Regions from separate parts of the Pseudoalteromonas sp. J2K-J979 genome, predicted to be linked through region 2. Evidence: predicted binding sites of a transcription regulator. Region 2 holds the regulator's gene; each other region holds the start of a gene.

Region 1 (10,778 bases), 610 kb from region 2:
CGAGCTTAGCACTGAACGAAACAATTCTGCATGAAATGGTGCATGCCACTATGGCTGCAAACTTCGATTTAACAAATTTGCCCACGTGGTTTATAGAAGGGACGGCAGAATCAATTCGAGGTGCTGATGGCCGCTTAAAGACAGACAGTGCTAGCTTGGGTTTAGCAAATGTGATTAATGATGGCGCTGCAGGTGGCAACAACAGTTTGAATGACTTACAAGGTGTAACAGGTTTCTCGCCCTCTACAGGGGCTGAAATTGCGGCTGTTTACTCTGGTGGTTATATGGCTCTGCGTTACATGCATAGCAAGTTGGGTGACGATGGCTTGCAAACCATTATGTCAGAGCTTACAAAAGGACAATCGTTTGATGCTTCGCTTAATACCGCAGCCAGCGGGCAATGGGCAAATGAAGCTGCTTTTTTCACAGATATGATGACAACAGGAGATGATGCTGCTAACCCAGCAAAAACAAGATTGCAATTATATGTCGAAGCCGAAATGGATCTCACTAATTTAGACAATGGTGCGCTAGGAGGGCGAGATGCATCTCGGGGCGAAATTAGAGAAAATACGATGCAAGGGACAGGCAGTGGTCGCTTAGATGGGACAAAGGGATTTCGAGAATATTTAATTCTAAACGATAGTGACAGTACGATTGCTGATTTTGATGTCGGTGCGACTTACAACACCCCTTCAGGAGGCGAAATTTTACTCGAAGATTATGATGTTGGAGTAAAAGGAGCTGGAGGAGAATTTGTTACGTTACAAATTGGAGCAAATTCTCAGCAATTTATTGGGTTTACATTGGGATCATTTAATTCCAAGAATTTGGGGCTTGAACAAGCAGAGCTCATTGAGCAGCCGCAATTCGCGATTTTTGCAGTTGATGATGCCTTAGTGATTGTCGACAAACAGCGAGCTGTTTTGGGGGCGAGTATGAATAGGCTCGATAAAACGATTAATATTTTGGAAAATATTGTTGAAAACTCGTCCGCGAGTCGTGCTCGGATTAGAGATACCGATTTTGCCGCTCAGACAGCAGAATTAACTAAAATGCAGATAACTCAACAAGCTGCAACATCACTTCTTGCTCAAGCGAATCAGGTACCTCAATTGGCTTTGTCATTGCTTCAATAAACTGCTTATTTATCGTTTTTCTTTTCAGTATTTGGGCTATGCTTAGATAAATGGAGGGAACATCATGAAACCTATCTCTGCTAATATTTTTATCAACCCAACGGTTAATAAAATAGCTGCTAGCCAAGAAAAAATCTCATCAGGTGAGAAAATCAACAGCGCGAAAGATGATGCTGCAGGATTACAAATATCGAATAAGTTACTGACTCAATTAAACTCTCTGGAAAACCAAACCCGTAATGCTAACGATGCCGTGTCTTATTATCAAGTTGCAGACGCTGGTCTTTCAGGTGTGCAAGATGCGGCGCAGCGTATTAATGAATTAAGTATCCAAGCAGCAAATGGCACATTGGGTTCGAGCGAACGTCAAGCGATTCAACAAGAAATTCAAGGTTTACAAGATCAAGTAGGTACGATTGCGACTGACACCCAATTTGCAGGTCAGGCAGTGTTTGGCAATTCAAGTAGCACACTTGCTAATTCAATTGCATTGGATAGCGAAACATTAGTGAAAGCGGTGTCTGAAATTGATGTCACTTCATCAGCTGGCGCACAACAAGCAATAGCGCAAAGTGAAGCCGTGCTTGAACAAGTTGGGGCGGGGCGCACAAGTATCGGCGCATTACAAAACCAGCTTTTGTCTGATATTGAAGTACAACAAAGTAGTCGCCAAGCGAATACGCAATCTTATTCAAGAATTAAAGATACTGATATAGCTGCAGAAGTCAGTGAACAAGTTAAAAATAAAATGCAACTAGAAACAATGCTTGCTCTTAAAGCGCAAGGTAATTTAGAGGCCGGATTGTTGCAAAAGCTGCTTTAACGGCCCAGTCAGTAAAACGTCAAAAAAATGATGTGGACGTCAAAAATTTGCCACTTTGACTTGCATCTAGCCTTTAACACCTTACAATCTATATAATAATTATAAATGCAGTGCTGTAAGCATGAATCTTGACAACAAAATATTAATTCTTGATGAAAATCAGCAACGAGCTTATGGGCTTTCTGCTTCGTTAACGTTTATAAATGAGCCCAATTTGTTGGTAACGAGTGAAGATTATGCTCAATTTGTCCAGCCTTCTGATTGTGTGACTGCATTTATTTTGGGTGCATCGATGTCTATCGATCACGAAAATTTTATAAAAGAAAACCCAGCCATTCCTTTTCTGTTAATAGGTGAAACACTCAAGCCATTGCTTTCGATTGCCAATGTAGTGGGTTTGATATGTGAGCCATTTAATTATGCTGTAACCACACAACTTATCCACGATTGCCAAGAATATCAGCGGCTTATTCCGGGTAAAGCTCGACAAGATGAAGATAATCGTCGTTTTGATGGCTTTGTCGGTGAGACGCAAGTTGTCCAACAAATTCGCTTTTTAATTAGTCAGGTCGCGAAAACAGATGCCAATGTATTGATTTTAGGAGAATCAGGTACCGGTAAAGAAGTGGTTGCACGAAATGTGCATTTACTCTCAAATCGAAGTGATGGTCCCTTTGTGCCTGTTAATTGTGGTGCAATTCCAGGTGAGCTACTTGAAAGTGAGTTGTTTGGGCATGAAAAAGGCGCTTTTACCGGTGCAATTTCTGCTCGAAAAGGGCGGTTTGAATTAGCGCAAGGTGGCACGCTCTTTTTAGATGAAATCGGGGATATGCCTTTGCAGATGCAAGTAAAATTATTGCGCGTCCTACAAGAGCGAACCTATGAGCGGGTCGGTGGAACGAAACCCATCAATGCAGACGTCCGTATTATTGCTGCGACTCATCGTAATCTCGAAGAAATGATTGATGCTGGGCGTTTTCGAGAAGATTTATATTATCGACTCAATGTATTCCCAATCGAGAATCCTTCGCTACGCGATCGTAAAGACGATATTCCGCTTCTGTTAAAAGAAATGATGAAACGCAACATAGCGCAAGGTGGGGCGAGTGCAAAATTTACCGAACGTGCAATGCTATCTTTACAAGAGCATGATTGGCCCGGTAATGTTCGCGAGCTGGCAAACTTGGTTGAGCGAATGGTCATTATGTTTCCTGAAAAAGTGGTTGATGCGGCTGATTTACCTAAAAAGTATCAGCATGTCGATCTAGATGCATATATACCAGAATACCCAGAAGAAATTCTCGAACGCCAAGCACTTAATGATATCTTCAGTGCTGGATTTGGAGACTTTTCATCGGATGACGACGATCTAGAAAGTGGCTTTTCATCTACCGATAACACATTTGGCTTGCTGCCTGATGAGGGGATTGATTTAAAAGACTACCTAGCAGATCTTGAAATCAACCTCATTAGCCAAGCACTGGAGCGTTATGATTATGTTGTCGCGCGCGCTGCCGAAGTGCTCGGTGTGAGACGAACCACGCTTGTAGAAAAGATGAAAAAATATAACCTGAATAAAGAGTAATAAATCGATTTACTTTAAAAGAGCCGCTGCTAATTTTGTTGTGGCTCTTTTGTTTAAATGTCCACAGTCAGTAAATTGACACTCCAAATTTACACCGTAATATACTGAAAAGTAAGTGTTTATTTTTGGCACGATCTCTGCTTCCTCTAGTTAATCTAGAAAAGAGTTGAGCGACAAAAATTATGGCATTAGCACACGTTTACCGAAGTGATTTCAATCAAAGCCAATATAACCCTTGCCTACAACAAGAGTCCTATATTGGTGAGTTAAGCGAATTACGTCAGCAAGCAAGTTGGTTAGGTCATTTAGTTGATACATTGCCCGCTGGGGTGATTGTTCTTGATGGTCGCGGAATGATTGCCAAAGCTAATCAAATAGCAATTAGCATGTTAGGTGAGCCATTAGAAGGAGAAAAATGGCTGACTGTGATTCAGCGCTCCTTTTCGCCACGTCAAGATGACGGACATGAAGTCTCATTAAGAGATGGACGCCGTGTTAAGCTTGAAATTTCAGCTCTTTCGCCAGAACCTGGCCAGCTTATCTTAATGACTGATCTCACTGAAACCCGTCGTTTACAAGAGCGCCTTGCGCATATGCAGCGTTTGGGTGCATTAGGAAAAATGGTTGCCTCCCTTGCACACCAAGTGCGCACTCCTTTATCTGCTGCGATGTTGTACGCTGCTAATTTAGGAAATAAAGCGCTCACCGGTGATGCGAAAAGTAGTTTTCATACTAAGTTGATGTCGCGCTTAAAAGACCTCGAAACTCAAGTGAATGATATGTTGTTATTTGCTAAAAGTGGCGAACAACAGGTGGTCGAAAAAGTATCGCTACAGCAATTATTGAGTGAAGTTAAAGCGGGTTCAGAGGCAATGATGAATTTAAATCATGCCCAATTAACGATTGAATTACCTGAGCCTGATATTGAAATTACGGGCAATAAAACAGCGCTTGCAGGGGCCATTGGTAATCTCATCCATAACAGTGTCCAAGTGATCGGAAAAGAAGCAAAAGTAGTCTTAAGCGCTAAACGTGATGAGCATCTGGTTAATAGTGTCACAATTTCAGTATCTGATAATGGCCCGGGAGTTCCTGATGAGCTGAAAAGCAAAATATTTGAGCCATTTTTTACCACCCGTAGTCAAGGGACAGGGTTAGGGCTTGCGGTCGTCAGCTCAATTGCAGCTAGTCACCAAGGCCGAGTGAGCCTGAAAGATAACGCTGCAGGTGGGAGCACTTTTAATATTCATTTACCTGTATTTCCAACTGCTGATACTTCGGAGGAAGCATGAACGAGAATACCATTTTAGTTGTTGAAGATGATGCTGGCTTAAGAGAAGCATTGATCGACACTCTTGAACTTGCTGGCATTGCTTGTATTGAAGCTGATTGTGCTGAAACGGCATTGATGGAGCTGAAAAAAAGCAAAGTGTCGTTAGTTGTGAGCGACGTGCAAATGGGCGCGATGTCCGGTATTGATCTCTTAAAAAGCATTAAGCTGAATTACCCAGAAATGCCCGTTTTGATGATGACTGCATACGCAACGATTGATGATGCAGTTGAAGCAATGCGTTTAGGCGCAATTGACTACATGGCGAAACCGTTTGCCCCGCAAGTGTTATTAAATATGGTAAGCCGATACTTACCAGAAAAAGAAAAGGAAACCGATGGCCCTGTGGTCGAAGATCCCAGCAGCCTAGCACTACTTGAACTTGCTCAAAAAGTAGCCCGCTCTGAAGCGTCGGTGATGGTGATGGGGCCAAGTGGTTCCGGGAAAGAAGTGTTGGCGAGGTACATTCACGACCACTCCGATCGGGCTGATGAGGCTTTTATCGCTATTAACTGTGCAGCCATTCCTGAAAATATGCTCGAATCAACTTTGTTTGGTTATGAAAAAGGCGCATTTACGGGAGCGATCCAAGCTTGTCCAGGTAAGTTTGAACAAGCACAAAAAGGCACCATCTTACTTGATGAAATCACCGAAATGGATTTGAGTTTACAAGCCAAATTACTTCGAGTATTGCAAGAACGAGAGGTCGAACGCTTAGGCAGCCGAAAAACTATTTCTCTTGATGTTAGGGTGCTGGCAACCAGTAACCGAGATTTAAAACAAGCGGTGGCTGATGGCGTTTTTCGTGAAGATTTGTATTATCGACTGAATGTATTTCCATTGGAGTGGTTGCCACTTAAAGATCGCCCAGAGGACATCATTCCTTTAGCGAAACACCTGATTGCTCGTCATTGCCTTAAAGCGAAGCAACCTCTGGCAGAATTGACCGAAGCGGCGCAAGATAAGCTTTATATGCATCTGTGGCCAGGTAATGTGCGTGAACTTGATAATGTCATTCAGCGAGCGTTGATTTTACAGCATGATCATATTATTGATGAAGACGCTGTTTATTTAGAAACGTTAAAGCCTAAATTGGTAAGCGCCACAGCTGAACATCCACTAGAGATTAATTCATCATCAAGCTTTAAAGATGAGTTAAAAGATCAAGAAAATAAAATTATTCTGGATGCGCTTGAAGCGTGCCAAGGTAGTCGTAAAGAAGTGGCGGATAAACTCGGTATTAGCCCACGGACTTTACGTTATAAACTAGCCAAAATGCGAGATGCTGGGATCAGTGTTCCAGCTTAATAGAGACTCAGTTTCTAGTATTATTTGAAGCCAGCAATGCTGGCTTCTTTATTGTCAAAACTTTGGCGAGCAACTAAATATACCGTTTTATTTTTTTTAACTTTATGTAATTTAAGGTTTTTTAAACTTGGTACGATGATTGCTTTTTCGAGTGATAGTTAAGTTTATTTTCGAGAATAGTATGAACGTATCAGGTAATACACTTTTACAAGAAATGCAGTCGATTGCATTTGAAGCGGGCAATAATGTCAGCAATCAACTTCCTATCAAAGAATCTTCAAGCGCAGAATTTAGTAGTTTGCTGAAAAATGCATTAGATACAGTCAACGAATTACAACAAGACTCTAAGCAAAAAGTGACTGCCGTAGAAATGGGCGACCGACGCGTTTCGTTAGCTGAAGCGATGATTGCTTCACAAAAATCGTCAGTAGCATTTGAAGCGACCGTTCAGGTTCGTAATAAATTAGTCGAAGCTTATAAAGATATTATGAACATGCCTGTGTAGGCATGATGGAGTAAGATTGTGGCGCAAGATAATCAAACAACAGACCTCGCATTAGCCAACTCTGGTGGTGGCATGATGAGTAGTGAGGATTCGAATGACAATGAGCAAGAGCAAAAATCTGGCTTTTTGGGCGCGTTAAGCGGCGTTGATGTCTTACGTCAAGTGACGTTGGTTATTGCGTTAACAATCTGCTTAGCGATCGCTGTTTTTATCATCATTTGGGCACGCCAACCCGATATGCGCCCGTTGGGCAAGATGCCCACTGAAGAGTTAATCCAAACACTGGATTTTCTTGATGCACAAAAAATTGAATATACCTTAGATGGCAACACGGTATATGTACCTGAGAGCAATTATCAAGACATCAAGTTGAAGATGACGCGTGAAGGATTAGATCATTCACCTAATTCAGGCACAGATATCTTAATGCAAGATATGGGGTTTGGAGTCAGCCAACGATTAGAGCGTGAACGCCTCAAACACAGCCGTGAGCAGCAGCTTGCCCGAACCATTGAAGAATTACAAAATGTGGTACGTGCCAAAGTATTATTGGCTATTCCAAAAGAAAATGTGTTTGCCCGCAGAGAAAAATCCCCTTCAGCCACAGTGGTACTGACATTAAAGCGTGGTCGTATTTTAAATGGTGAAGAAGTCGATTCTATAGTAGATATTATCGCCTCAGCTGTGCAAGGGCTTGAACCGTCACGGGTGACAGTGACGGATCAAAATGGGCGTTTATTAAACTCTGGATCGCAAAACTCATTAGCAGCACGCTCAAGAAAAGAATATGAAGTGGAGCGTAAGCGCGAGCAAGAATACTTAGAAAAAATCGACTCAATCATGATCCCTATAGTGGGCTTAGGAAATTATACCGCCCAAGTTGATTTGATTATGGATTTTAGTTCAGTCGAAGAAACTCAAAAACGCTACAACCCAGACTTACCTGCGGTGCGAAGCGAGATGACCCGTGAAGAAAATAACATTGGCGGCTTAGCTGTTGGTATTCCTGGAGCTTTAAGCAATCAACCGCCAGTGAATTCGGCTATTCCAGAGCAAGCTACGGGCGGCAGTGCCAGTGCGAGTGCACCCAGTCGTAATCATAAAGAAGCCACGCGAAATTATGAGCTTGACACCACCATTTCACATAAACGTCAGCAAACTGGTGTAATAAGAAGAATTAGTGTCTCTGTTGCGCTTAACTATAACACTATTGCAGGGGCTGAAGGTGCAGATGCGACTCGCGAACCAAGAACTCAGCAAGAGCTTGCAAATATTCGTCGCTTACTGCAAGGAGGCATTGGCTTTGATATGCAACGGGGTGACGCTTTGGAAGTCGTTACAGTACCATTTGTTCAAGAATATATAGAAGCCGCCGAAGAATTACCACTTTGGGAGCAGCCTTGGTTCTTCAAGATTGCCCGTTTAGTGATGGGTGCGTTAGTGATTATCGTCTTGATTGTGGCTGTCGTTCGTCCAATGCTTAAGAAACTGATCTACCCTGATGATACATTAGAGAGTTATGATGATGATGCAATGAGCTCAGGTGTAGATATTGGTGATAGCACCTTAGATATGCTTAATCAAACATTTGATGAGTCAGCGGTTGGTTTTGCACCTGATGGCACTTTGCAATTGCCAGACTTACATGGTGATGATGATTTATTGAAAGCGGTTCGTGCTTTAGTGGCGAATGAACCTGAACTCTCCTCTCAAGTAGTGAAAGCGTGGTTAACAGAAGATGACTGATCAAGAAGCAAGTAAAGGGTTTGACGTTGATAAGCTCGATGGGGTAGAAAAAGCCTCTATCCTTTTATTGAGCTTATCAGAAGAAGATGCAGCGCAAATTCTCAAGCATTTAGAGCCTAAGCAAGTGCAAAAAGTCGGTATGGCGATGGCGAGCCTTGCTGATTTGAGCCAAGATAAAATTAGCGCTGTTCATCGTTTATTTATCGACCAAATACAAAGCTTTAGTACGATTGGCTTCCAATCAGAAGATTTCATTCGTAAAGCATTAACGGCAGCGTTAGGTGAAGAAAAAGCAGCTAACTTGATTGACCAAATAATCATGGGGTCGGGGGCAAAAGGCCTCGATTCGCTGAAGTGGATGGACTCAAAGCAAGTGGCAAATATCATTCGTAACGAGCATCCCCAAATTCAAACCATTGTGTTGGCCTATCTGGATCCTGAGCAATCTGCAGAGATTATTTCTCAGTTCCCAGAAAAAGTTCGGCTAGATTTAACGATGCGAATAGCCAATCTTGAAGAAGTACAACCAGCAGCCTTGCAAGAATTGAATGAGATCATGGAGAAACAGTTCGCAGGCCAAGCGGGTGCGCAAGCAGCGAAGATGGGTGGCTTAAAAGCGGCTGCCGATATTATGAACTACCTTGAAACCAATGTTGAAGGTCAGTTGATGGATTCAATCCGTGAACATGATGAAGAAATGTCACAACAAATCCAAGACTTAATGTTTGTATTTGAAAACTTAATGGATGTTGATGATCGGGGCATACAAGCGATTTTACGAGATGTCCAACAAGATGTCTTAATGAAAGCCATTAAAGGTGCTGATGAAGGCTTGAAAGACAAAATACTTAAAAATATGTCTAAACGTGCGGCCGAAATGTTGGCTGATGATCTCGAAGCGATGGGCCCTGTTCGGATCAGTGAAGTTGAAGCAGCCCAAAAAGAGATTCTATCGGTGGCACGACGTTTGGCTGATTCGGGCGAAATTATGCTGGGTGGCGGTGGCGGTGAGGAATTCCTATAATGACATCACCAGCGTCGTTTGGAGTCATGCATGGCTAATACATTTTTAAAAGGGCATCAGATCCAATCTGAAGAAGCTGTGCGAGAACTGCTAAAAAATTGGCCCGTTCCGGAAGTGACTGACGAGCGCAAAAAACGCGATGGCCGCTCGACAGCTTTTGGTACACCCATGGAGCAACAATTTAGATCTAAGCCAAAACAGGTTGAGCCACAAGCGGAAGAAGAACAAGAACCTGCTCCACTCACACTGCAAGAAATCGAACAAATTCGTCAAGATGCGTTTGATGAAGGAATGACTCAAGGGCATGCCGAAGGTTATGCCATAGGGCTTGAAGAAGGGAAATCTGATGGTTTAAAACAAGGCTTTGAAGAAGGGGCTGAGCAAGGAAAAGAACAAGGTCTAGAAGAAGCAAAACCCTTAATTGAAGAAAAGCTTTTACAACTTCAAACCTTGATTCACGGCTTACAAAAGCCACTTCGCGACTATGATGAACACGCTGAAAAGCTGCTCGTTCAATTAGCGGTTTCTCTTGCTGAAGCGGTGGTGTTCACTGAAGTAAAAACCAACCCTCAAGCCATTTTATCAACCCTTAAACAATGCATTGAAGCCTTACCGCATAATGCTCAAGGGATAGAGCTTGAACTTCACCCTGATGATCTTCAACTCATAAAGCAAAGTTACGGTGAAGACGAAATAGAAAAGCGCGGCTGGTTTTTAAAAGCCGAGCCGAGCATTGAAGTTGGGGGTTGCATTGTTAAAACACCAACATCTTCAATCGATTACACAGTTAAATACCGTATATCAGAAACCTTGGATAGCTTTTTGCATAACTCAGGAATCGACCGTCAAAATCACGACGAGTAATCATGTCTGAGACCGCTTTACCTGAAAAGTTAGCCAAATACAGTCAATATGTCCGAAAAGTGCCGCCCGCTGTTGCGGGAAGTTTGACTCGAGTGGTGGGGTTGACTCTCGAAGCGCGGGGTGTGAAAGCCCCTGTGGGGAGTCAATGTCAAATAGAGACACTAAACGGTTTTATAGATGCTGAAGTCGTTGGCTTCAATGGTGATATTTTATATCTCATGCCCAATGATGCCATTTCTGGTGTCTTGCCCGGTGCACGTGTCATTCCTCAAGTAAAAGAAGCTGGCTTACCTGTCGGTATGGCTTTGCTGGGTCGTGTAGTCGATGGACTCGGTCGTCCAATTGATGGCTTAGGCGCGATTAAATCTGAAAAAAAACTCAAATTTGCACAACATGCCATTAACCCATTAGCTCGACGAGCAATCAGTGAGCCCATGGATGTCGGGGTACGTGC
Region 2 (10,778 bases):
TGTGGTTGAGCGACCTCATATTTTGCAAGGTCTGGCATCGTCGCCTTTTGATAGTGAAGGGGTGAAAACTCAAGACCGCACAATTATTGACAATGGTGTATTACAAACATACTTATTAGGCACGTACGCTTCTCGTAAACTCAATATGACAGCGACAGGTCATGCGGGGGGGATTCATAATTGGTTAGTCAGTGAGACCGAGCCTGATTTAGCCGCGTTACTTGCCACAATGGGCACCGGTTTATTAGTCACAGAACTAATGGGACAAGGGGTTAACACTGTCAATGGTGATTACTCCCGTGGCGCGGCAGGTTTTTGGGTTGAAAATGGTCAAATTCAATACCCAGTGAGTGAAATTACCATTGCAGGCAACTTGAAAGATATGTTTAAAACGATTGCAGGAATTGGTGGTGACTTTGATTTACGTGGCAGTGTAAAAACAGGCTCGATTTTGATAGAGCAAATGCAAGTTGCAGGAAACTAGTTTGTATCAATGAATAAAAGCACCGAAAGGTGCTTTTTTATATGTCGTAATATAAGGCTCTCGGTGATGTGGATATTTATGGAAGCAAAAACCAGGTCGCTGTGCCAAGAAAAGCGAAAATACCCACAATATCAGTGACAGTTGTCAGTACCACTCCACCAGCTAAGGCAGGGTCAATGTTTAATCGTTTTAAAAACAACGGAATACTTGCCCCTGCAATCCCCGCAGCTAACAGATTCATAAACATTGCAAAAGCGATCACACACCCTAAAGTGAAATCCCATTTCCAAAGAGCGACTACGCCGGCTATTAATAGTGCCCAAAGGAGGCCGTTCAAGGCACCAATCGCGAGCTCTTTGCCGAGTAAAAAGCGCTGATTAGCTTGATTGATATGCCCGACAGCCATACCGCGGATCACCAAGGTGAGCGTTTGGCTACCGGCGACGCCACCCATTGAAGGTACAATACCATTGAGAACGGCTAATACAGGTAAAATGTCGAGGGTTGACTCAAAAAAGCTGGCTACAAACGCTGCTAGAAGTGCAGTAATCAAGTTCACTCCTAGCCAAACTGAGCGACGTTTTGTACTTTTCACAACAGGAGCGAAGGTGTCTTCTTCATCATCAAGACCGGCCATACTCATCATGCTATGCTCTGCGTCCTCGCGGATAACATCAACGATATCATCGATGGTAATTCGGCCAAGTAAATGTTCATGTTCATCTACAACAGGTGCTGAAATCCAGTTATGACGTTCAAACAGTTGTGCGACTTCTGATTCATCCATTGTGACAGGAATGGATTCGCAATGATCATTCATCACATTTCGCACAGTGAGATCGGGGCTACGAGTGAGGAGTAAAGCTAATGAAACAGCGCCAATAAAGCAATTATCTTTATCAACAACATACAATTCATCTGTCCCTTCAGGCAATTCACCCTTAAGACGCAAATAGCGTAAAACAACATCTAAAGTGACATCTGGGCGGATGGTCACTGTATCTGTGTTCATTAAGGCGCCGGCTGACTCCTCCGGATAGGAAAGTGCTAACGCAGCTCGCTCACGATCTTGACTGGCCATGGAGCCGATAACTTCTTGATAAATGGTATCGGGGAGACTTCGCAGCATTTCTGCGAGGTCATCATCATCCATATCTTCAGTAGCAGCCGCAATGAGTGCTGGATCCATCTGGGCGATAATACCATTTCGCACATCTTCAGAGAGCTCTTCGAGGATGTCGCCTTGGAGATCGGAGTCGACTAGTTGCCACAGGACTGTTCGGCCTTTATGAGGGGAGGATTCAAGTAATAGGGCAATATCACAAGGTGCCATGTGGGCCAGCATACGCCTGACATGAACAAACATACCGCTATTAAGTGCTCGGGTTATTTCGTGCAATCTTAGCTGGGTGTTGTCTTGTTCAATAGCTTCTGGCATGGCTGCTCTTTATTGTAATAGTGTTGGTGGTAGTCAAACAGATTGATGCTGTGTTGTTTATCGATTAATAGGTTAAAGCAAGTGATTGATTTTGGATAAGTATAGCGTATTAGTTTTCAATTTTCAGTTAGTCTTGCTCGTTAAATTTATCAGCAATTAATGCGCCGATAGCAATTAAAGCTAGCTCAGCATCAGGTCCATCACAAGTGACTTTAACTTCTTTTCCTTGGCTGCTTTCGAGCAACATTAATGCAAGTACGCTGTCCGCTTCGGCGGTTTTAGTATCTTGCTGTAAGGTGATATTAGCGTCAAAGCTCAGTGCCAGTTGAGCTAATGCTGTGGCTGCTCTGGCATGTAAACCTAACTTATTTTGAATCAAAAATGTATCTTCGCAGCGCATCTTATTTCTCTTGCTCACGGTGATGGACTTTTACATTCTTATGGCTGCGACAAAAGCTGTCGGCTAGAGTTTGAGCTAGATAGACTGAACGATGTTGGCCACCTGTGCAACCAATTGCAATGGTCAGATAGCTGCGATTATTACGCTCTAGATGAGGCAACCAAGTTTGTAAAAAGGTTTGGATTTGCCATGTGAATTTTTGCACTATGCTGTGGCTGGCCAAATAGTCTTTAACGGGTTGATCTAAACCATTTAATGGCTTTAACTCTGGCTCCCAGTGTGGGTTTGGCAAAAACCGTGCATCAAACACATAATCTGCATTTTTAGGAATGCCATGTTTAAAGCCAAATGACTCAAACGTGATAATAAGTTGATTGTCTTTTTTGCCTAAAACACGCTCGCGAATGGACTCAGCGAGTTGATGTACGCTTAAATCAGAGGTGTCAATAATGATGTCGGCACGGCTGGCGACAACATCAAGTAGCATTTTCTCTTGTTTGATGGCTGAATCAAGTGGTTGAGCATTGATTGAAAGTGGATGCAGGCGTCTTGTTTCTGAAAAACGTCGGATTAATGTCTGATCGTCACTATCTAGATAAAATAATGATGGTTTGGCAAACTCAGGTAAATATTCGAGAATTTCATTGAACTCTTGTTGCTCTTTGGGCAGGTTACGTACATCAATGCTTACGGCTATTTTATCGTAACTATCTGACACGCTGCGTACTAAAGAGGGCAGTAAATTGACGGGAATATTATCGACAGCATAGTAGCCAAGATCTTCTAAAACTCTTAATGCTACGGATTTTCCCGATCCTGAGCGGCCACTAATAATAATAAGTTGCACGGTACATCTCCTTGATGATTACGCAGCATCGATAATGGCGTAGAGCTCTTCATCGCACGTCGCATTACGTAATTGTTTGCAAAATAGCTTGTCCTTTAGTTTATCAGCAATTGCTGCAAGCGTCTGTAGGTGAGCTTGACATTCATCTTCAGGTACGAGCAGTGCTACAAAAATATCGACAGGTTTATTATCAATCGCATCAAACTCGATAGCTTCTTGATTGACGATTAAAATAGCGAGGCTTTTATCTAATCCTGCGAGTCGACCATGGGGTATTGCGATACCACGCCCTATTCCTGTGCTTCCAAGTTTTTCACGATTTAGAAGTGCGCCAAGAATCTCTTGTTCAGAAAGGTCAGGTCGTTGCTGGTGAGCAAGAGTACTGATGTGCTCTAAAATTCGCTTTTTGCTATGAAAAAGGACTGCAGCTTTGGTGCAGTCCTTTGAAATAAAAGAATTTAGTTTCATGATTAATGGCGTGAAAGTTTCTCTTTGTGTTTAATTACTTGGCGATCTAGTTTATCAATCAAGCCATCGATTGCCGCATACATATCTTGATGCTCTGATGTTGCAAATAATTCACCACCGGTGACATGGAGTGTGGCCTCTGCTTTTTGGACTAGCTTTTCGATATCCAAAATAACGTGCACGTTATTGATATGATCAAAGTGCCTTTCGAGCTTAGCAAATTTGTTAGTGACATAGTCTCTTAATGGCTCGGTGATTTCTACGTGACGACCAGTTAAATTAAGTTGCATAAGCATTTTCCTTCTATTTTACGTCTCAGATCAAACGTTTTCTCTGATTTGACGGGGGGATAGAGAGAGATTCACGATATTTTGCTATCGTGCGTCTCGCCACTTGTATTCCTTGCTCTGCCAATATATCTGCAATTTTACTATCACTCAAAGGTTTAGCCTGATTTTCTGCAGCGATTAGCTTTTTAATTAATGCTCGAATAGCTGTTGATGAGCATTCACCGCCATTTTCTGTACTGACATGGCTTGAAAAGAAAAATTTCAATTCATATATGCCCCGTGGGGTATGCATAAATTTCTGAGTCGTCACACGTGAGATGGTTGACTCATGCATCTCGACCATTTCAGCAACATCATTGAGTACCATAGGTTTCATTGCTTCATCCCCATGCTCAAAAAAGGCTTGTTGTTGCTGAACGATGCAATTAGATACTTTTAAAAGCGTGTCATTTCGGCTTTCTAAACTCTTAATAAACCATTTTGCTTCTTGTAAATGTGAGCGAATAAATTGACTATCTTCGCTGGATTTTACTGAGCGGCTCATAGCGGCATACTGATCATTAACTCTAATCTTAGGCATGCTTTCCGAATTCAGCTCAACTACCCAGCGGCCTTTTATTTTTTTTACTGATACATCAGGTATAACATACTCAGGCTGTTCTGTATTGATGCTGTCAGCGGGTTTAGGATTCAGGCTATGGATGAGTGCCATGACTTCTTTTAGCTCGTTTTCCTTAAGTTTGGTTTTCTTCATTAAGGTTCGATAGTCACGAGAAGCTAAAAGTTCAATATGTTCTTTTACAATGTCTTTTGTTTGTGCCAACCAAGGTGTATTTTTATCAAATTGATTAAGTTGGATCAGTAGGCATTCAGGAAAGTCCCGCGCAGCGATGCCGATAGGATCAAAGACTTGAATACGCTTTAATACTGCCTCGACTTCATCTAGCTCAACCGCTAAACCATCACTGCCTTCGCCAATACTGTCACAAATGTCTTCGGTTGATAAGGTTAAGTAACCTTGTTCATTGATGGCTTCGACAATAGCCGTGGCGATGGCTTCATCTGTGGGGCTAAATGGTGTCAATCGCAGCTGCCACATTAGATAATCTTGTAATGACTCAGAGGTGCTACCCTGATAAAGGGTGTCATTATCGGGTGCTGGGCCTGAGGACGAAGTCGATGGTCCTGCGCTGACATATTCATCCCAGCCAACATCCATAGGAAGTTCGTCAGTGAGGGAATCTTTATTGAGTGCATCTGATGACTCTATTTCAACTTCAGCGGTATGCTCGTGATCGTCAGTGGATTCTTTTTGGGAGTCGTTGGCATCGTTGTTATTATCATTGCCATATTCTGCTTCTTCAACTTCAAGCAGCGGGTTGCTATCAAGTGCCTCTTGAATTTCTTGTTGTAAATCTAAAGTACTCAGTTGCAGCAAGCGAATTGCCTGCTGTAACTGTGGGGTCATTGTAAGTTGTTGCCCAAGACGAAGTTGTAATGATTGCCTCATTTACGTCTAACAATCCTTTTGGTTATTAAAATAAATGGCACTTAGTTATGAAGTTAATTAACTATAGCTTGAATTGTTCACCTAGGTAAACATCACGTACTTTTTGATCTTCAAGTACCTCTTTAGGTGTGCCTGTTGCGATTAGTTCGCCATGTGAAACTATGTAAGCAGTTTCACAAACATCTAAAGTTTCCCTTACGTTATGGTCAGTTATCAACACACCAATGCCACGGTTTTTTAAGTGGCGAATTATTTTTTTTATATCTATCACTGATATTGGATCAACACCAGCAAAAGGCTCATCAAGCAAGATAAATTTAGGGTTTGCGGCTAACGCACGAGCAATTTCTACACGACGGCGTTCACCACCCGATAAAGCCATGCCTTGGCTATCTCGAATATGACAGATATTAAATTCTTCTAGTAGATTATCGAGTTGCTCTTCTCGCTGCGCTTTTTTGAGTTCTTTGCGTGTTTCTAGAATAGCCATAATGTTTTGATAAACAGTTAACTTTCTGAAAATAGAGGACTCTTGTGGCAAATAACCTATGCCCATTCTGGCTCGGCTATGCATGGGAAGTAAAGTGATATCTTCCTCATCAATGGTAATCAAGCCTTTATCACTAGGGACCAAACCAACGATCATATAAAATGTGGTGGTTTTTCCTGCTCCATTAGGGCCAAGTAATCCAACAATGCTGCCAGCTTTTACGCTCAGTCCTACGTTTTTGACCACTTGGCGGCCATTATAACTTTTGGCAAGTTGTTTGGCGTTGAGTGTGGTCATTTTTTGTCCTTTTCAGATGGCGTTAAAATGGTTCGCACGCGCTGTGTGGAGTTTTCGTCTTTAATCGCACTGATTAGCTGTTGCTTAATATCGTAGGTGATTTTCTCGGCACTCATTTTTTGGCCACTTTGAGTGATGGTGGCTTTACCTGAAATTAACAGGATTTCAGTTGCGACATCATAGCTGATTTCATTTGCGCTGGCCGTGATCACTGTACCATCTAGCAGTGTTTCAGAGTAAGATGCTGGGTTACCTTTAGCGACAAGTAGCTGCTTATTTTCACCTAACTCAGCTCTACGGTAAGCTTCTAAAAACTCAGCCTTAATTTTTCGTTTGTCATGCGTAATTTCAACGTTTTTTTCAAAAATGATCACGTTGCGTTTTATATCTGCTTTTTGGTTGTCCGCATCAATGATTACCTTTGAATTAGGTTGTGCTGCCTGAGCAAGCATGCTTGATCCAATTAACGTAAGCATGAATAAAATTTTATTGGTCATAATAAATGGTCTGTGTGTGGTTAATGAGTTCAATAACTTCGGTTTCAAAGTTAGCAATTAGTCCTTTACCTTTAATTAAGATATTTGGCCCTGTGATTATTACTGGCCGCTCTGAATTCATGGTCGATTGGTTAATATCCACCTCAAAGTAATCGGCTTGGATCGTTTGTAGCATTGCGGTTTTATCTAAGTTAATGGCTTCAACACTCCCTTCTAATATGAGCTTTTTACTGTCATACAGCGTGGCTTCAGAGGCATTGATTGTCCATGTTCCTTTATCTGAATATAGAGTGAAAATAGGAGCACTAAAGTGAGTGAATCCTAACTCTTGGTATTGCTCCATTTTTGTCGCTGCAACTTTATGACTAATCTTTCCATTAACATCGAAAACGGTTTGTTTAAGTTCAGTGGCAATGTAATCAGGTGTGGCAACTAATGCTTTTTTGTGGGTGTGCTTTTGTTGCGGCTGAGTAAAATAGGGGTACCAAAGCCACGTCATTAGGACTAAAAATAAGGCGCTAATGATTAGGCGAGCCAAATTCATGCGCTGGTTCCTTGTACGCCCAAGCTTGACCCTTGACTAAGCATCAATAAATCGGTGAGTTCTCTTACTGCTCCAAAGCCACCAGGAAGTAAAGTCGTGTAGTCGGATTGGCGCTTTACCAATGGATGGGCATCTTGAACGGCAACAGAAAAACCAACTTTTTCCATGACTGGCAGATCGGGACTATCGTCGCCTATATAGGCAATTTGGTTGTCTAGGAGGTTTAGCTGTACTTTCAAGTCTTCATAAGCAACGATTTTGTCTTCCTGACCTTGGTAAATATAAGGAACGGTGAGGCTCTTCATACGCTGTTCGACAATTGCTGATCGTCTGCCTGTAATAACGGCTACCGCAACACCGCTGTTTATGAGTGATTTAATGCCAAAACCATCTTTGGTATTGAACGCTTTGAGTTCCTCCCCTTGATTACCAAGGTAAATACGGCCATCAGAAAAAACACCATCGATGTCACAAATTAGTAATTTAATTTGAGCCGCTTTATTTGCAATCTCAGAGCTAATTGGTTGATATAATTGGTCAAAAGTCATTAAATTACCCCTGCTTTAAGGAGGTCTTGCATATTGAAGGCGCCAATGGGGTGATTTGTTTCGTCAACGACTAATAAACCATTGATGCGTTTTTTTTCAAGGATATTGAGTGCTTCTGCAGCAAGTATATCTTGCGTTACTGTGGAGCACTGCTTAGTCATAACACTTGAAATTTCAGTGGTATGGATATCTATTCGTTGTTCTAAAATACGGCGTAAGTCACCATCGGTAAACAATCCTGCCAGTTCGCCTCTCGCATTAACTACGGCGGTCATGCCGAGCCCTTTGGCTGAGATTTCCAGTAACGCATTACGGATAATATCCTGTTCATTAACAATCGGCAGGCTGTCACCGGCATGCATAATATCTTTGACTGTAAGCAGCAGGCGTCGGCCTAAGCTGCCACCAGGGTGTGAAAGTGCGAAGTCATCAGCAGTAAAACCTCGGGCTTCGAGCAGTGCTACGGCAAGGGCATCCCCCATTACTAAAGTCGCGGTGGTGCTCGCAGTCGGTGCTAAACCTAGCGGGCACGCTTCTTGTTCAACTTTGATACAAATATGGACGTTTGCGAGCTTTGCTAATGAAGAAGTCTGATTACCTGTCATAGCTATCATTTTAGCTCCCAATCGCTTAATAACGGGGACGATACTGAGGATTTCGTTGGTTTCACCTGAATTTGAAATTAGCAAAACGACATCTTCTTTGGTGATCATCCCTAAATCACCGTGACTGGCTTCTCCTGGATGAACAAAAAACGCAGGGCTACCTGTGCTGGCAAGGGTTGCTGCAATTTTATTTCCAATATGACCCGACTTGCCCATACCAACTACGATGATTCGACCCCTACATTTAAACATTAGCTCGCATGCGAGATCGAAGTCTGGATTAAGATATTGTACAAGTTGCTCAATTGCTTGTTGTTCAATTTTTAATACTCGCTTGGCGCAAGCGATGAATTCTGAAGCCATAATTGAGAACCTTTATGCTACTTGAGAGAAAATAAAGTATTGATAAGCGGCAAAACTGATCACAAGTATTCCGCCTTCTGCGCGATTAATGCGGCGAGTACCGCGGATGCTTAGGCTCATTGCCACGAGTGCAAAGGTCGCCAAAAGCATAATTATGGCATCTCGATTGGCTGCTGCAGGGTCTATAACGGATGGGTTAATAATACCTGCCAATGATAGTACAGCTAAAATATTGAAAATGTTTGAGCCAATGATATTACCTAAAGCGAGATCATCTTCTCCCTTTAAAATACCTGCAATACAAGCGGCTAATTCAGGCAAACTCGTACCAATCGCAATAATGGTTAAGCCGATCACTAAATCACTTAAGCCAAAATATTTTGCAATATCAACCGCTGATTCGACTAAAAAATGAGAGCTAATAGGTAACAAGATAATCCCAACAATTAACCAAGTAATAGCTGTTACATTACTAACATCTTGAGGGACATCTTCACATGCCTCAGCAACAAGAGGATCGTCAATCTCGCTTTGGCGGGTAGAAATGAAAATCAAGCCGCCAATAAAAATAATGAACGCGATTAACAGCGAATAGCCTTCAAGCATTGAAAAATAATTGTCAGAAAAAATATACCAAGCTGCGACAGAGACTAAAATCAGTATCGGCATTTCTCGTTTGAGAATACCAGATGAGACGTTTAAAGGTTTGAGTATCGCAGTAAGACCTAAAACCAGTAAAATGTTTGTAATATTCGATCCGACAGCATTGCCGACTGCCGTATCTGTTTTTCCTGCGAGTGCAGCAGAGGCGGATACCATCATTTCTGGCGCTGACGACCCCATCGCCACAATTGTTAAACCAACAATAAGAGTAGGAACACCAAAATTTTTAGCTAGTGCAGCAGCGCCAAAAACAAAGCGGTCAGCGCTCCAAACAAGGGCTGCAAAACCACACACTAAAATGACAAAAGACAGCAACATTATTAAAACCAAATAAGAAATTTCTGATCGCGAATACTAACAAAGACCGTACTAAATGTATAAAAAAATACTAGTATCACAGCGGTTTATTACAAATTTTTACGTTTTAATTTATCCTTTTGCAGTCGAAAAAGCATAAAATAACTTACTACTTAACAGATTCGGAGTATGGCTTGTCAAACAACTTGGTTGAAATCAAAGGGTTATCCTTTTCTAGAGGCGAGCGTTTGATTTATAAGAATATGAGTTTTTCTGTACCTAAAGGCAAGATCACTGCGATTATGGGCCCAAGTGGAATCGGTAAAACAACTATGCTTCGTTTGATTGGTGGCCAGCTTAAACCGGATGCAGGTGATATTCTGTTTCAAAATCAGAGTATTCCAAAAATGTCCCGTAAGGAGCTGTATCAAGCTCGGAAAAAAATGAGCATGCTTTTTCAAAGCGGTGCTCTATTCACCGATATGTCAGTATTCGATAATATTGCCTTTCCTATTCGGGAGCACACCAACTTAAGTGAAGAATTAATACGTATCATTGTTTTAATGAAGTTAGAAGCTGTGGGTTTGCGCGGCGCCAAGGATCTGATGCCATCAGAATTATCTGGTGGTATGGCCAGAAGAGCCGCTTTGGCTCGTGCTATTGCGCTCGACCCTGAATTGATTATGTATGATGAACCTTTTGCCGGACAAGACCCAATTTCAATGGGGGTGCTTGTTAAATTGATTAAATCACTCAACGAAGTGTTAGGTATCACCTCGTTGGTGGTGACTCACGATGTGACTGAGGTCATGAGTATTGCCGACCATGTTGTAATTGTGGCAGACAAAGGAGTGATAGGTGAAGGCTCACCTGAAGCAATGCGTAATCATGAATCCGCATTGGTACAACAATTTCTGGGAGGGCTCAGTGATGGTCCTGTTCCATTTCACTTTGAAGCTCAGCCATTTATCAGTGAATTGTTGTCAGGAGAGCAAGCATGATTAACTTCTGGCAAGGTTTAGGCCGACAAACTCTCG
Region 3 (10,778 bases), 750 kb from region 2:
GTATATTGCAATGGCACAAGCTATTGAAGACTCAGGCTTAAGTGAAGAGCAAGTCTCAAATCCTCGTACCGGCCTTGTGGTTGGCTCAGGTGGTGGCTCATCAAAACATCAAGTAGATGCTGCTGACATTTTACGTGAAAAAGGCGTTAAGCGCGTCGGTCCGTATATGGTTCCGCGTACGATGGCCAGTACGGCTTCAGCGTGTTTAGCTACGCCATTTAAAATTAAAGGCGTAAACTATTCGATCAGTTCTGCTTGTGCGACTTCAGCACATTGTATTGGAAATGCTGTTGAGCAAATCCAGTTAGGTAAGCAAGATGTCGTATTTGCTGGTGGTGGTGAAGAGCTTCACTGGACACTGGCGATGGAATTTGATGCTATGGGTGCACTGTCGACTAAATATAACGAAACCCCAGAGAAAGCCTCACGTACATATGATGCAAACCGTGATGGGTTTGTTATTTCTGGTGGTGGCGGAATTGTTGTTGTTGAAGAGTTAGAGCATGCACTTGCTCGTGGCGCGCACATCTACGCTGAAATTGTTGGTTATGGCGCGACATCTGATGGTTATGACATGGTTGCACCTTCAGGTGAAGGTGCGGTGCGTTGTATGCAGCAAGCTATGGCGAATGTTGAAGGCCCAATTGATTATCTCAATACTCACGGCACATCAACTCCTGTAGGTGATGTGAAAGAATTAGGTGCCATTCAAGAGGTCTTTGGTGGTAAATCGCCTGCAATCAGCGCGACTAAGGCGATGACAGGTCATGCCTTAGGTGCTGCGGGTGTGCACGAAGCAATTTATTCGCTGCTAATGCTTGAAAATGGCTTTGTTGCGCCATCAATTAATATTGATGAACTTGATGAACAAGCGGTTGGTTTAGATATTGTGACAGAGAAACGCGATGTTGCACTCAACACAGTTATGTCAAATAGCTTTGGTTTTGGTGGTACGAATGCCACGTTAGTTATGCAAAAGTATAAAGGCTAATTTGCGTTTTTATACCAATAAAAAGGCCGCCTAGAGCGGTCTTTTTTGTTATTTAAAAGGCTGTGTCGTTTGCCTATCTCCGTTACAATGACATGATACTCACATAAAGGACATTTTAATGAAGATTTTAGCCGATCAAAACATGCCATTGGTAGAAGAGTATTTTGCTCACTTTGGTGACGTTTCGCGTTTTGATGGTCGCTCTTTAACGGCTGAGCAGCTAAAGGGCGTTGATGTTTTACTTATTCGTTCAGTGACCTCAATTAATGAAGAAATGCTGCAATTTGCTGAACAGCTCAAATTTGTGGGTACCGCTACGATCGGTACAGATCATGTAGACCAAAGTGCGCTGGCTAAACGTAATATCGCCTTTACAAATGCGCCTGGTTGTAATGCTGTCGCAGTGGCTGAGTTTGTGATTAGTGCTATTTGTGCCTTGTCTCAGCAGCATCATTTTGAATTAGACAGTAAAGTTGTCGGAATTGTCGGGCTGGGGAATATCGGTATTCGCTTGCACCGGAAATTAAAGGCAATCGGAATAAACACGCTATTGTGTGACCCATTTGTACAAGAGCAACACCCAGATCTTCAATTTGTTGAACTCACATACTTATATCAGCATGCAGATATTATTAGTTTTCATGTCCCCTTGATTAAAGGTGGTCCACATGCGACGAGACATTTATTAAATAAGCAGGCACTTAACTTGCTTAAACCGAACGCGATTATTATTAATGCGAGCCGCGGTGATGTTATCGATAATGATGCGCTGAATACTTATCTGTTTGGTGATCATGATCATCATGTTGTGCTCGATGTATGGGAAAATGAGCCAATTATCAACGAACAACTTTTAGATAAAGTTGAGATTGCTTCAGTCCATATTGCAGGTCATACCCTTGAAGGCAAAGCTCGGGGCACTCAAATGCTGTATCAAGCGTTGAGCGAGTTGATAGACTGCCCAGCCCCATTACAGTTAAAAGATTTTTTACCGATCACCGCGATAACCAATATGACGTTATCTCCCTCATTTGATATTAAAAACCTGCCGCAGTTAGTGCATAGTGTTTATGATATTCGACGAGATGATGGTATTGTGCGCGCCGAATTACAAAAGAAGGGCTTTGACTTCTTACGTAAAAATTACCCCATTCGCCGTGAGTTTTCTGCTTTAACCCTAGAGTGCGCGTCGAATGAGCAAGCTTTAATGTTGTCTGAGTTAGGGTTTACTATTGGCAATGCAGCGTTACTAAAATAAGGTATTTTCATTATGTCTCAACAATACAATGTAGCTATATTAGGTGCTACAGGCCTGGTAGGCCGTCAAATTATTGAAACTTTAGCGGATCGTAAATTTCCTGTTGGATCGTTATACCCGTTGGCAAGCAGCCGAAGCGCAGGTGAAGATATCAAATTCCAAGGGCAAGAGATAGAAGTGCAAGATGTCGAGTTATTTGATTTTAGCCAAGCACATATTGCTATCTTTTCAGCTGGCAGTGAAGCTTCTCTCAAATATGCATCGATCGCTGCTGATGCAGGTTGTGTTGTCATTGATAATTCATCAGCTTTTCGAAATGATTTTGAGATCCCATTGGTGGTTCCTGAAGTGAACCCGCACAGTTTAGAAGACTACCGTAATCGCAACATTATCGCTAATCCAAATTGTTCAACCATTCAGATGATGCTCGTAGTGAAGCCTATCTATGATGTATATGGAATAGATCGCATTAATGTATGCACATACCAAGCTGTCTCGGGTGCAGGAAAAGAGGCCGTAGATGAATTAGCAAAGCAAACGGCAAATCTAATGAATGCTCGTCCAATGGATAATCAAGTATTTCCGAAACAAATCGCGTTCAATGTGATCCCTCAAATTGATGAATTTACAGATAATGGTTACACCAAAGAAGAGATGAAAATTGTCAATGAGACTCAAAAAATCCTCGGTGATTCAACTGTTGCTGTTAATCCTACAGCTGTCAGAGTTCCCGTATTTTTTGGTCATTCTGAAGCGATACATTTAGAAACGCGTATGCCGTATGATCTTGAGCATGTAAAGTCATTATTACGTGATGCGCCTGGGGTTGAGTTGATTGAAGATGATCAGGACTATCCAACCGCAGTGAGTGATGCAAGTGGGAATGATACTGTCTATGTTGGCCGTTTAAGAGCCGATATTAGTCATCCACAAGGATTAAATTTGTGGGTGGTATCGGATAACACGCGAAAAGGTGCGGCTACCAATAGTGTACAAATTGCTGAAAAGTTAATAGAAGCATACCTTTAAATTAACTCAAATCGAGTAGGTTTAGCATTAAGTTAAGCCTATTGTGGGTAAATAAATTAAAACAGGCCAGTGAGCCTGTTTTATTATTTTTAGGCCCATAAAATTAAAGTTGTGCCAACTATTGCCGCTGTAGGATGAAAATGACAGTTAAGCTAATTTGTTATTTTTGCTCTATAAATATTTATTTAATATCTAACGTGTTCATTTTTAAAGTCTTTCAATGGATATTCATGATCATCTGGTTTATAGTTTGACATTGGAACAAAGCTTGCAAAATTATAATAACCAAGTTTGTGTATTTTCAGTTCAATACATAAATATATTTTAGAAAGTAAAGGAATAGCATGCGCGGTTTATCCTCAATTTTACTTTTATTGTCAGTATTACTTATGCCATTAAGTTCAGCTGATGAAAGCACTCGTTTAAAAGGCCCGAAAGGGGTTGATTATGGCGAGCAGGGCCGAGCGTATGGGCCGGTAAAGTCGAGTGATACGCTTTGGCGGATCGCAGTTAAAATTAGACCTGATAACTCAGTGACAATTTACCAGGTGATGCAAGCGCTGTATGAAAAAAATCCAGACTCTTTCCTCGATAAAAATATTAATCACATCCGGGATGGTGCTTATTTAAAAATCCCCTCAATAGGAGAGATCCGCAGTATCGAGCCAGAGCTTGCTAGGCAAAAGTCAGATCAAGACGATGAACTGTGGGAAAAAAAGAAAAGTGGCACACTTGAATCATCAGAAATTAACCTAGTCGAAAAGAAAGTTACCCAAGCGCGACAATCTGATGTTGAAGAAGCCAAACTTGAGATTAAAAAAGAACTGAATGAATTAAAGCAAACCCAAAGTGAAAACCTCGTTGACTTACAACAAAAATTTAAATCTTCTGTCGATAATGCTGAAGCAATTTTAGCTGAAAACAACAAGCTAAAATCGCAACTTGAACTCATTTCTCAAGAATTAGAGCTCGTCAAAGCTCAGCTTGGCAATGATAGTCAAATTCAACAACAGCTGCGTGAAATGTTGGCATTGCAAAATGAAGAAATAGCAATGCAAAAGGCAAAGTTAGCTCAAGAAGAGCAAGGTACTGATTGGGGTAAAGTGTTTTCAGATCCACTTTATATTGCTTTGTTTTCGAGTATTCCGGCGATTCTCATCATTGTGGGGGGATTCTTGTTTGTTCGTAATCGCAACAAAGATGAGTCAGAGCCTGAACCATTGTTTGATACGCCCGCACCTTTAGCACCCGCACCGCCTCCACCGCCATTTGAAGTTGACTCTACTCCTGACTTAATGTCGATGGATGACAGCTTAACAGATGATAATCTGACGGATGATAGTTTAGATGATTTGCTTGATGATTCTATTCGGTTGGATGATGAGCTCGATAGTGATGATATGCTACCTGAACCGGATGATATTCTATATGAGGAAGATGAGCCAGAACTTGATATCGACGATATGGATGGCGACTCGTTACTGAATCAAGATGAACTGGATGGTCTGTTAAGTGATGATCTCGTTTTTGATGATGGCTCAGACGAATTAGATGATCTTGTGCCTGATTTACCTGAGGCAGAGGCGAGCACTGATATTTTAGCCGATGATGATATTGATGCATTACTGCAGCAAGATTTTGATACCCCAGCTGATGATGATTTGTCATCAGATACCGACATTGAAATTGATATTCCAGAAGAACTCGAACCAGATGATGCTGTAAAAGAAGACGATATCGATGGATTGATGGATGAGCTAAGTGCGCCCAATGACGTGGTCGCTGGTGATGATATTGATGCTTTGCTTGATAGCGCCCCGACTAAAGGTATTGCGTCAGATGATGAAGTTGATGATTTATTAAATAGCAGTTTTGACGGTGATGACTCAGCGCTTGATGACTTAGATGACATTGATGCAATGCTTGCGGAAGTCAATAGTGCACCTGACTCAGTGGTACCTGATAAAGAAAGTGAAAATACCAGTGATGCACTCAATGACATTGATGCATTACTAGCTGAGGATGAAGTTGAGCAAGGTGCAGATGATGATTTAGACGGCCTGTTGGATGACTTAGATCTCAACAGTACCGAGCAAAGTACAGAAGACGATTCACTCGATGCTCCAGCAGACGAATTAGAAGACTTAGTTTCTGATATTGAAGGATCGGATGGTTTAGATGGTCTGTTGGATGACTTAGATCTCAACGGTGCCGAACAAAGTACAGAAGATGAAACACTAGCTGATCCAGCAGACGAATTAGATGACTTAATTTCTGAAATGGAAGATTCCGAAATTGAAGGTTCTGATGAGGTTGATAATGTAATCGACTCTGAAGAGATAGCAGCCGAAGCCTCCCCAGAGCCTATTAATGAGCCAGACGATTTAGATAATCAGTTGGCTGACTTAGATCTCGACGGTGTCGAGCCGAGCATAGAAGATGAAACACTTGCTGATCCAGCAGACGAATTAGACGACTTGGGTTCTGAAATTGAAGTTTCTGAAATTGAAGGCTCAGATGTTGATGATGTAATCGACTCTGAAGAGATAGCTGCAGAAGCCTCCGTTGAGTCAGAGGATTTAGATGGTTTGTTGGATGACTTAGATCTCGACGGTGCCGAACAAAGTACAGAAGATGAAACGCTAGCTGATCCAGCAGACGAATTAGATGACTTAATTTCTGAAATGGAAAATTCTGAAATTGAAGGTTCGGATGTTGATGATGTAATCGACTCTGAAGTAGCAGCCGAAGTCACCCCAGAGCCTCTTGATGAGTCTGATGATTTAGATGGTTTGTTGGATGACTTAGATCTCGACGGTGCCGAACAAAGTACAGAAGATGAAAAACTTGTTGATCCAGCAGACGAATTAGATGACTTAATTTCTGAAATGGAAGATTCTGAAATTGAAGGCTCAGATGTTGATGATGTAATCGACTCTGAAGAGATAGCTGCCGAAGTCACCCCAGAGCCTTTTGATGAGTCTGACGATTTAGATGGTCTGTTGGATGGCTTAGATCTCGACAGTGCCGAGCCGAGCACAGAAGATGAAACACTTGCTGAACCAGCAGACGAATTAGACGACTTGGCTTCTGAAATTGAAGGCTCAGATGTTGATGATGTAATCGATTCTGAAGAAGCTGCCGAAGTCACCCCAGATCCTATTGAAGAATCTGATGATTTAGATGACCCGTTGGATGGCGCTAATGGCAGTGAAGAATTACCAACTGAAAAATCAACGGGGGAGCTAAATGACCTTGAACCTCAAACACCTTATCAAAATACAGATAATTTTGAAGCAACAGATGTCGACTCTTTCGAATTAGCTGCTGAACTTGATGATATTGATTTGGGCGATGATCCCCTTCTGGATGCGAATGATATTTTAGCCGATGAAGATATTCAGCTCGAAGATGTTGACCTTGAGCTAGAAACTGAAAACGACTTAGATTTTAATTTCGATGAGCAGTTAGAACAAGATCATGCTGACACCCCTAGCATCGAGTTAGAAGAATACCCTGAGCTAGAGCTCGATGATGCATTAGCTGAATTAGAAATAGGTGGGGTTGATACTTCACAAACGGAGCGGGATCTCGCTCAATCATTAGCACAACCAGAGTCATTGACAGAATTAGATGACGATTTAGCGCTTGATGAAGATGCAGACGATGAATTTACCGATTTAGGAGACGCATTTGATGATCTCGCAGAGCAAGGGCAATCAATTGCTGATTTAGAAGCCGATTTACTAAGTACAGAGCAACAATTGAGTGACAGCGAGACCGAGCGTGATGATGCACTTAATAGCTTACTGAATGAATCAGTAGAAGAATCGCCCCTTATTGAGGATGAGTTAGATGAGATCCCGCTAGAAGCCGATTTGATTGACTCTTTAGAACATGCAGACTTTGACTCATTGCTAAGTGAACTTGGCGATGATGATGAGATTGATAATGAAGCGTTCGAACTCGATTTTGATAACCTATTAGCAGAGGAAAGTCTCGATGATGAGCCATTAGCAGATCTTGAAGATGATCTGAACGATGATGGGGATTATCTTGATATTGAACAGCTACTTGAAGAGAGTGACGATCAAATTCCGGAAGAGGAACCATATGATAAAGTGAGTATGGACGTCGGTCTGGGTGAGTTTGATCAGCTCCTTGCAGATGAAGAAGGATTAGATGTTGATAACGAGAGCGGTGGGTTTTCTGCCAAATTAGATTTAGCTCGCGCTTATCTTGAAATTGAAGATCTAGAAAACGCCCGTAGAGCGGTGCAAGATGTGATTAATAATGGGCCTGAAGAAGTTCAACAAGAAGCTGAAAGGTTAATGAGTAAATTAACTCGTTAGTGTCAATTTGTTATGGGGTATTAAATGCCAAACACGTGATGACGACGAGTTATTAGTCTTGAAACGTAGCGATAGAGCCATAAAAAACGCGAATTACCAAAAAGGTCATTCGCGTTTTTTATTCATTTAGATATGAGAATTAACTGTGGTAATTTTCACATGCTTCTAATGTATTTTCGATTAAACTCGCTACAGTCATGGGTCCAACACCACCTGGAACAGGTGTAATGAAACTCGCGCGTTGTTCAGCTGCTTGGTAGGCAACATCACCGACTAATTTACCATCTTCTAAGCGATTGATACCGACATCGATAACGATTGCGCCTTCTTTGATCCATTCGCCAGGAATAAATGCGGGTTTACCGACTGCTACAACCACTAAATCTGCACGTCGTACATGCTCTTCAAGATTTTGTGTAAACTTATGGCAGACCGTCGTAGTACAACCAGCCAATAATAATTCAAGTGCCATCGGGCGGCCAACGATGTTTGATGCACCAACAACGACCGCATCCATACCTTTATAACGAACGCCAGTAGAATCTAATAAGGTAATAATACCCTTTGGCGTACAAGGCCGCAGAGCAGGCATACGTTGTGCTAATCGACCAATATTATATGGATGAAAACCATCTACGTCTTTTAGAGGTGTAATACTTTCTAGGATTTTCTCGGCATCTAGTCCTGCAGGTAGGGGTAATTGTACAAGAATGCCATCGACTTCTGGGTCGGTATTAAGAGTATTAACAAGCTCTAATAGTTGCTGTTCTGATGTATCGCCGGGTAAGTCATAAGATTTAGATACAAAGCCGACTTCTTCACATGCTTTACGTTTTGAACCTACGTAAACTTGTGACGCAGGATCTGCGCCGACCAATACAACAGCTAGGCCAGGTGCGCGAAGCCCCTTTGCTAGTCGTTGTTCCACACGTTGCGCAACAGATGTTCGAACCTGTTTTGCAATCGCCTTACCATCGATGATGTTTGCCGTCATGGTTGACCTTTTAAAATTGGGTTATTACTAGAGCAAATCGCATTTTCTCATGAAAGGACTTGTACGCCAAGTTAGCATTAAGTAGATATGAAAAGTTTTGATGTTTAAATACACAAAAGCTATAAAAAATCAGCACTCTGCTTTAAAATTAAGCACTTGAATTTTTTTATTGAAAAAGTGTTTGACCTGAACCAGCCAAATCACTATTATGCACCCCGTTGTCACAGAGCAGTGCTCAGTTATAACAGAAGTATCGGCGATTAGCGCAGTTTGGTAGCGCACTTGGTTTGGGTCCAAGGGGTCGCAGGTTCAAATCCTGCATCGCCGACCACTTTAAGCACTTGCGAAGTAAGATGCGCCCGTAGCTCAGCTGGATAGAGCAACGCCCTTCTAAGGCGTGGGTCGAAGGTTCGAATCCTTCCGGGTGCGCCATTTTTGTGTAGCGGTGACTGTAGCTCAGTTGGTAGAGCCCCGGATTGTGATTCCGGTTGTCGTGGGTTCGATCCCCATCAGCCACCCCATTCACACAACATTTTAAAATGAAAATTCAGTTCGGCGATTAGCGCAGTTTGGTAGCGCACTTGGTTTGGGTCCAAGGGGTCGCAGGTTCAAATCCTGCATCGCCGACCACTTTCTCATCATATCCTTATGTTCGGCGATTAGCGCAGTTTGGTAGCGCACTTGGTTTGGGTCCAAGGGGTCGCAGGTTCAAATCCTGCATCGCCGACCAGTTTTAATCTATTCCTATCTCTCGTATCTTTTTTAATTAATTCCTATATTTCAAAAATTTAACTAGTTAGCTTAAATAATTAATTCCTATACTCGACTAAAGCAAATATTACGTTATAATGCCGCGTCTATTTGTTTAATAAGAATGCGTCCATCGGGCGTGAGCACAGTGCTTGCCATTGTGTTTAAGGAAGGCGTTTCTACGCCAAAAATACGAAGATTGAGGTAAATCATGCAAGTTTCTGTTGAGACGACTCAGGGCCTTGAGCGCCGTCTGACCATCACTGTTCCAGCTGAGAACATTGACTCTGAAGTAAAAAAACGCTTACAACAACTATCAAAAACTCAACGCATTGATGGTTTCCGTCCAGGTAAAGTACCTGTGTCAATCATTAATAAGCGTTACGGTACCGCAGTTCGTCAAGAAGTGGCGGGCGAGTTAATGCAGCGTAAATACTACGAAGCAGTGATCGCTGAGAAATTAAACCCAGCAGGTGCTCCTACTTTTGCTCCTAAAGCATTAGAAGCAGGTAAAGACTTAGAATTCTCTGCAACTTTTGAAGTTTATCCAGAAGTTGAGATTAAAGACTTAGAAAAAATCAATGTTGAAAAGCCAGTTGTTGAAGTAACTGATGCTGATCTTGCAAAAATGCTTGAAACATTACGCAAGCAACATGCTAGCTGGGCTGAATCAGATGCAGTGTCAGCTGAAAATGACCGTGTAACAATTGATTTTGTAGGTACTATCGATGGTGAAGTATTCGAAGGCGGTAAAGCTGAAGATTTCCCATTAGAGCTTGGTCAAGGTCGTATGATCCCAGGTTTTGAAGATAATATCTTAGGTAAGAAAGCAGGCGAAGAAGTCGTAGCTGATGTTACTTTCCCTGAAGAATACCATGCAGAAAACTTAAAAGGTAAAGCGGCACAATTCACTATCACAGTGAAGAAAGTTGAAGTGCAGCAATTACCAGAGTTAAACGAAGAATTCGCAGCACTGTTCGGTGTAGCTGAAGGCGGCGTTGATGCACTTAAAGAAGAAGTTAAGCGCAACATGACTCGTGAACTTGAGCAAGCAATCAAAGGTAAAGTTAAAGAGCAAGTGATTGCTGGTTTACTTGAAACGAATGATGTTGATGCACCTTCTGCACTTGTATCTCAAGAAATTGATGCACTTCGTCAGCAAGCAGCACAACGTTTTGGTGGTAACGCTCAAAACATGCCTGAGCTTCCAGCTGAGCTTTTTCAAGAGCAAGCAGCTAAGCGTGTTAAAACAGGTTTATTACTAGGCCAAGTAATTAAAGCAAATGAAATCAAAGTTGATGATGCTAAAGTTGAAGCACTGATCGCGACAGTCGCTTCTGCTTATGAAGATCCAACAGAAGTTGTTGAGTATTACAAATCTAATAATGAATTAATGCAACAAAT

What was found. Region 2 encodes sigma-54, which starts transcription at its own class of promoters, with help from an activator protein. Its sites were predicted from a motif close to GTTGGCACGNNNNTNGNNT; they were not measured.
Region 1: the regulator sigma-54 is predicted to act here: its motif matches at 6,312-6,330, upstream of fliE (flagellar hook-basal body complex protein FliE).
Region 3: the regulator sigma-54 is predicted to act here: its motif matches at 3,534-3,552, upstream of AC3KVK_RS05475 (FimV/HubP family polar landmark protein).

What each region holds. Positions count from the first base shown of each region.
Region 1 is NZ_CM200281.1:1,024,581-1,035,358, forward strand. It holds gene AC3KVK_RS04845 (flagellinolysin) at 1-1,139, shown strand, start outside; gene AC3KVK_RS04850 (flagellin) at 1,204-1,962, shown strand; gene AC3KVK_RS04855 (sigma-54 dependent transcriptional regulator) at 2,084-3,547, shown strand; gene AC3KVK_RS04860 (sensor histidine kinase) at 3,730-4,839, shown strand; gene AC3KVK_RS04865 (sigma-54-dependent transcriptional regulator) at 4,836-6,185, shown strand; gene fliE (flagellar hook-basal body complex protein FliE) at 6,367-6,690, shown strand; gene fliF (flagellar basal-body MS-ring/collar protein FliF) at 6,709-8,436, shown strand; gene fliG (flagellar motor switch protein FliG) at 8,429-9,460, shown strand; gene fliH (flagellar assembly protein FliH) at 9,491-10,324, shown strand; gene fliI (flagellar protein export ATPase FliI) at 10,327-10,778, shown strand, end outside.
Region 2 is NZ_CM200281.1:414,985-425,762, forward strand. It holds gene pmbA (metalloprotease PmbA) at 1-484, shown strand, start outside; gene mgtE (magnesium transporter) at 561-1,922, opposite strand; gene AC3KVK_RS01960 (HPr family phosphocarrier protein) at 2,050-2,322, opposite strand; gene rapZ (RNase adapter RapZ) at 2,324-3,169, opposite strand; gene ptsN (PTS IIA-like nitrogen regulatory protein PtsN) at 3,188-3,637, opposite strand; gene hpf (ribosome hibernation promoting factor) at 3,640-3,927, opposite strand; gene AC3KVK_RS01980 (RNA polymerase factor sigma-54) at 3,953-5,437, opposite strand; gene lptB (LPS export ABC transporter ATP-binding protein) at 5,499-6,224, opposite strand; gene lptA (lipopolysaccharide transport periplasmic protein LptA) at 6,221-6,721, opposite strand; gene lptC (LPS export ABC transporter periplasmic protein LptC) at 6,711-7,265, opposite strand; gene kdsC (3-deoxy-manno-octulosonate-8-phosphatase KdsC) at 7,262-7,813, opposite strand; gene AC3KVK_RS02005 (KpsF/GutQ family sugar-phosphate isomerase) at 7,813-8,781, opposite strand; gene AC3KVK_RS02010 (calcium/sodium antiporter) at 8,794-9,762, opposite strand; gene mlaF (phospholipid ABC transporter ATP-binding protein MlaF) at 9,936-10,742, shown strand; gene mlaE (lipid asymmetry maintenance ABC transporter permease subunit MlaE) at 10,739-10,778, shown strand, end outside.
Region 3 is NZ_CM200281.1:1,166,560-1,177,337, forward strand. It holds gene fabB (beta-ketoacyl-ACP synthase I) at 1-991, shown strand, start outside; gene AC3KVK_RS05465 (4-phosphoerythronate dehydrogenase) at 1,110-2,249, shown strand; gene AC3KVK_RS05470 (aspartate-semialdehyde dehydrogenase) at 2,262-3,278, shown strand; gene AC3KVK_RS05475 (FimV/HubP family polar landmark protein) at 3,623-7,630, shown strand; gene folD (bifunctional methylenetetrahydrofolate dehydrogenase/methenyltetrahydrofolate cyclohydrolase FolD) at 7,770-8,624, opposite strand; tRNA gene AC3KVK_RS05485 (tRNA-Pro) at 8,879-8,955, shown strand; tRNA gene AC3KVK_RS05490 (tRNA-Arg) at 8,980-9,056, shown strand; tRNA gene AC3KVK_RS05495 (tRNA-His) at 9,070-9,145, shown strand; tRNA gene AC3KVK_RS05500 (tRNA-Pro) at 9,178-9,254, shown strand; tRNA gene AC3KVK_RS05505 (tRNA-Pro) at 9,278-9,354, shown strand; gene tig (trigger factor) at 9,586-10,778, shown strand, end outside.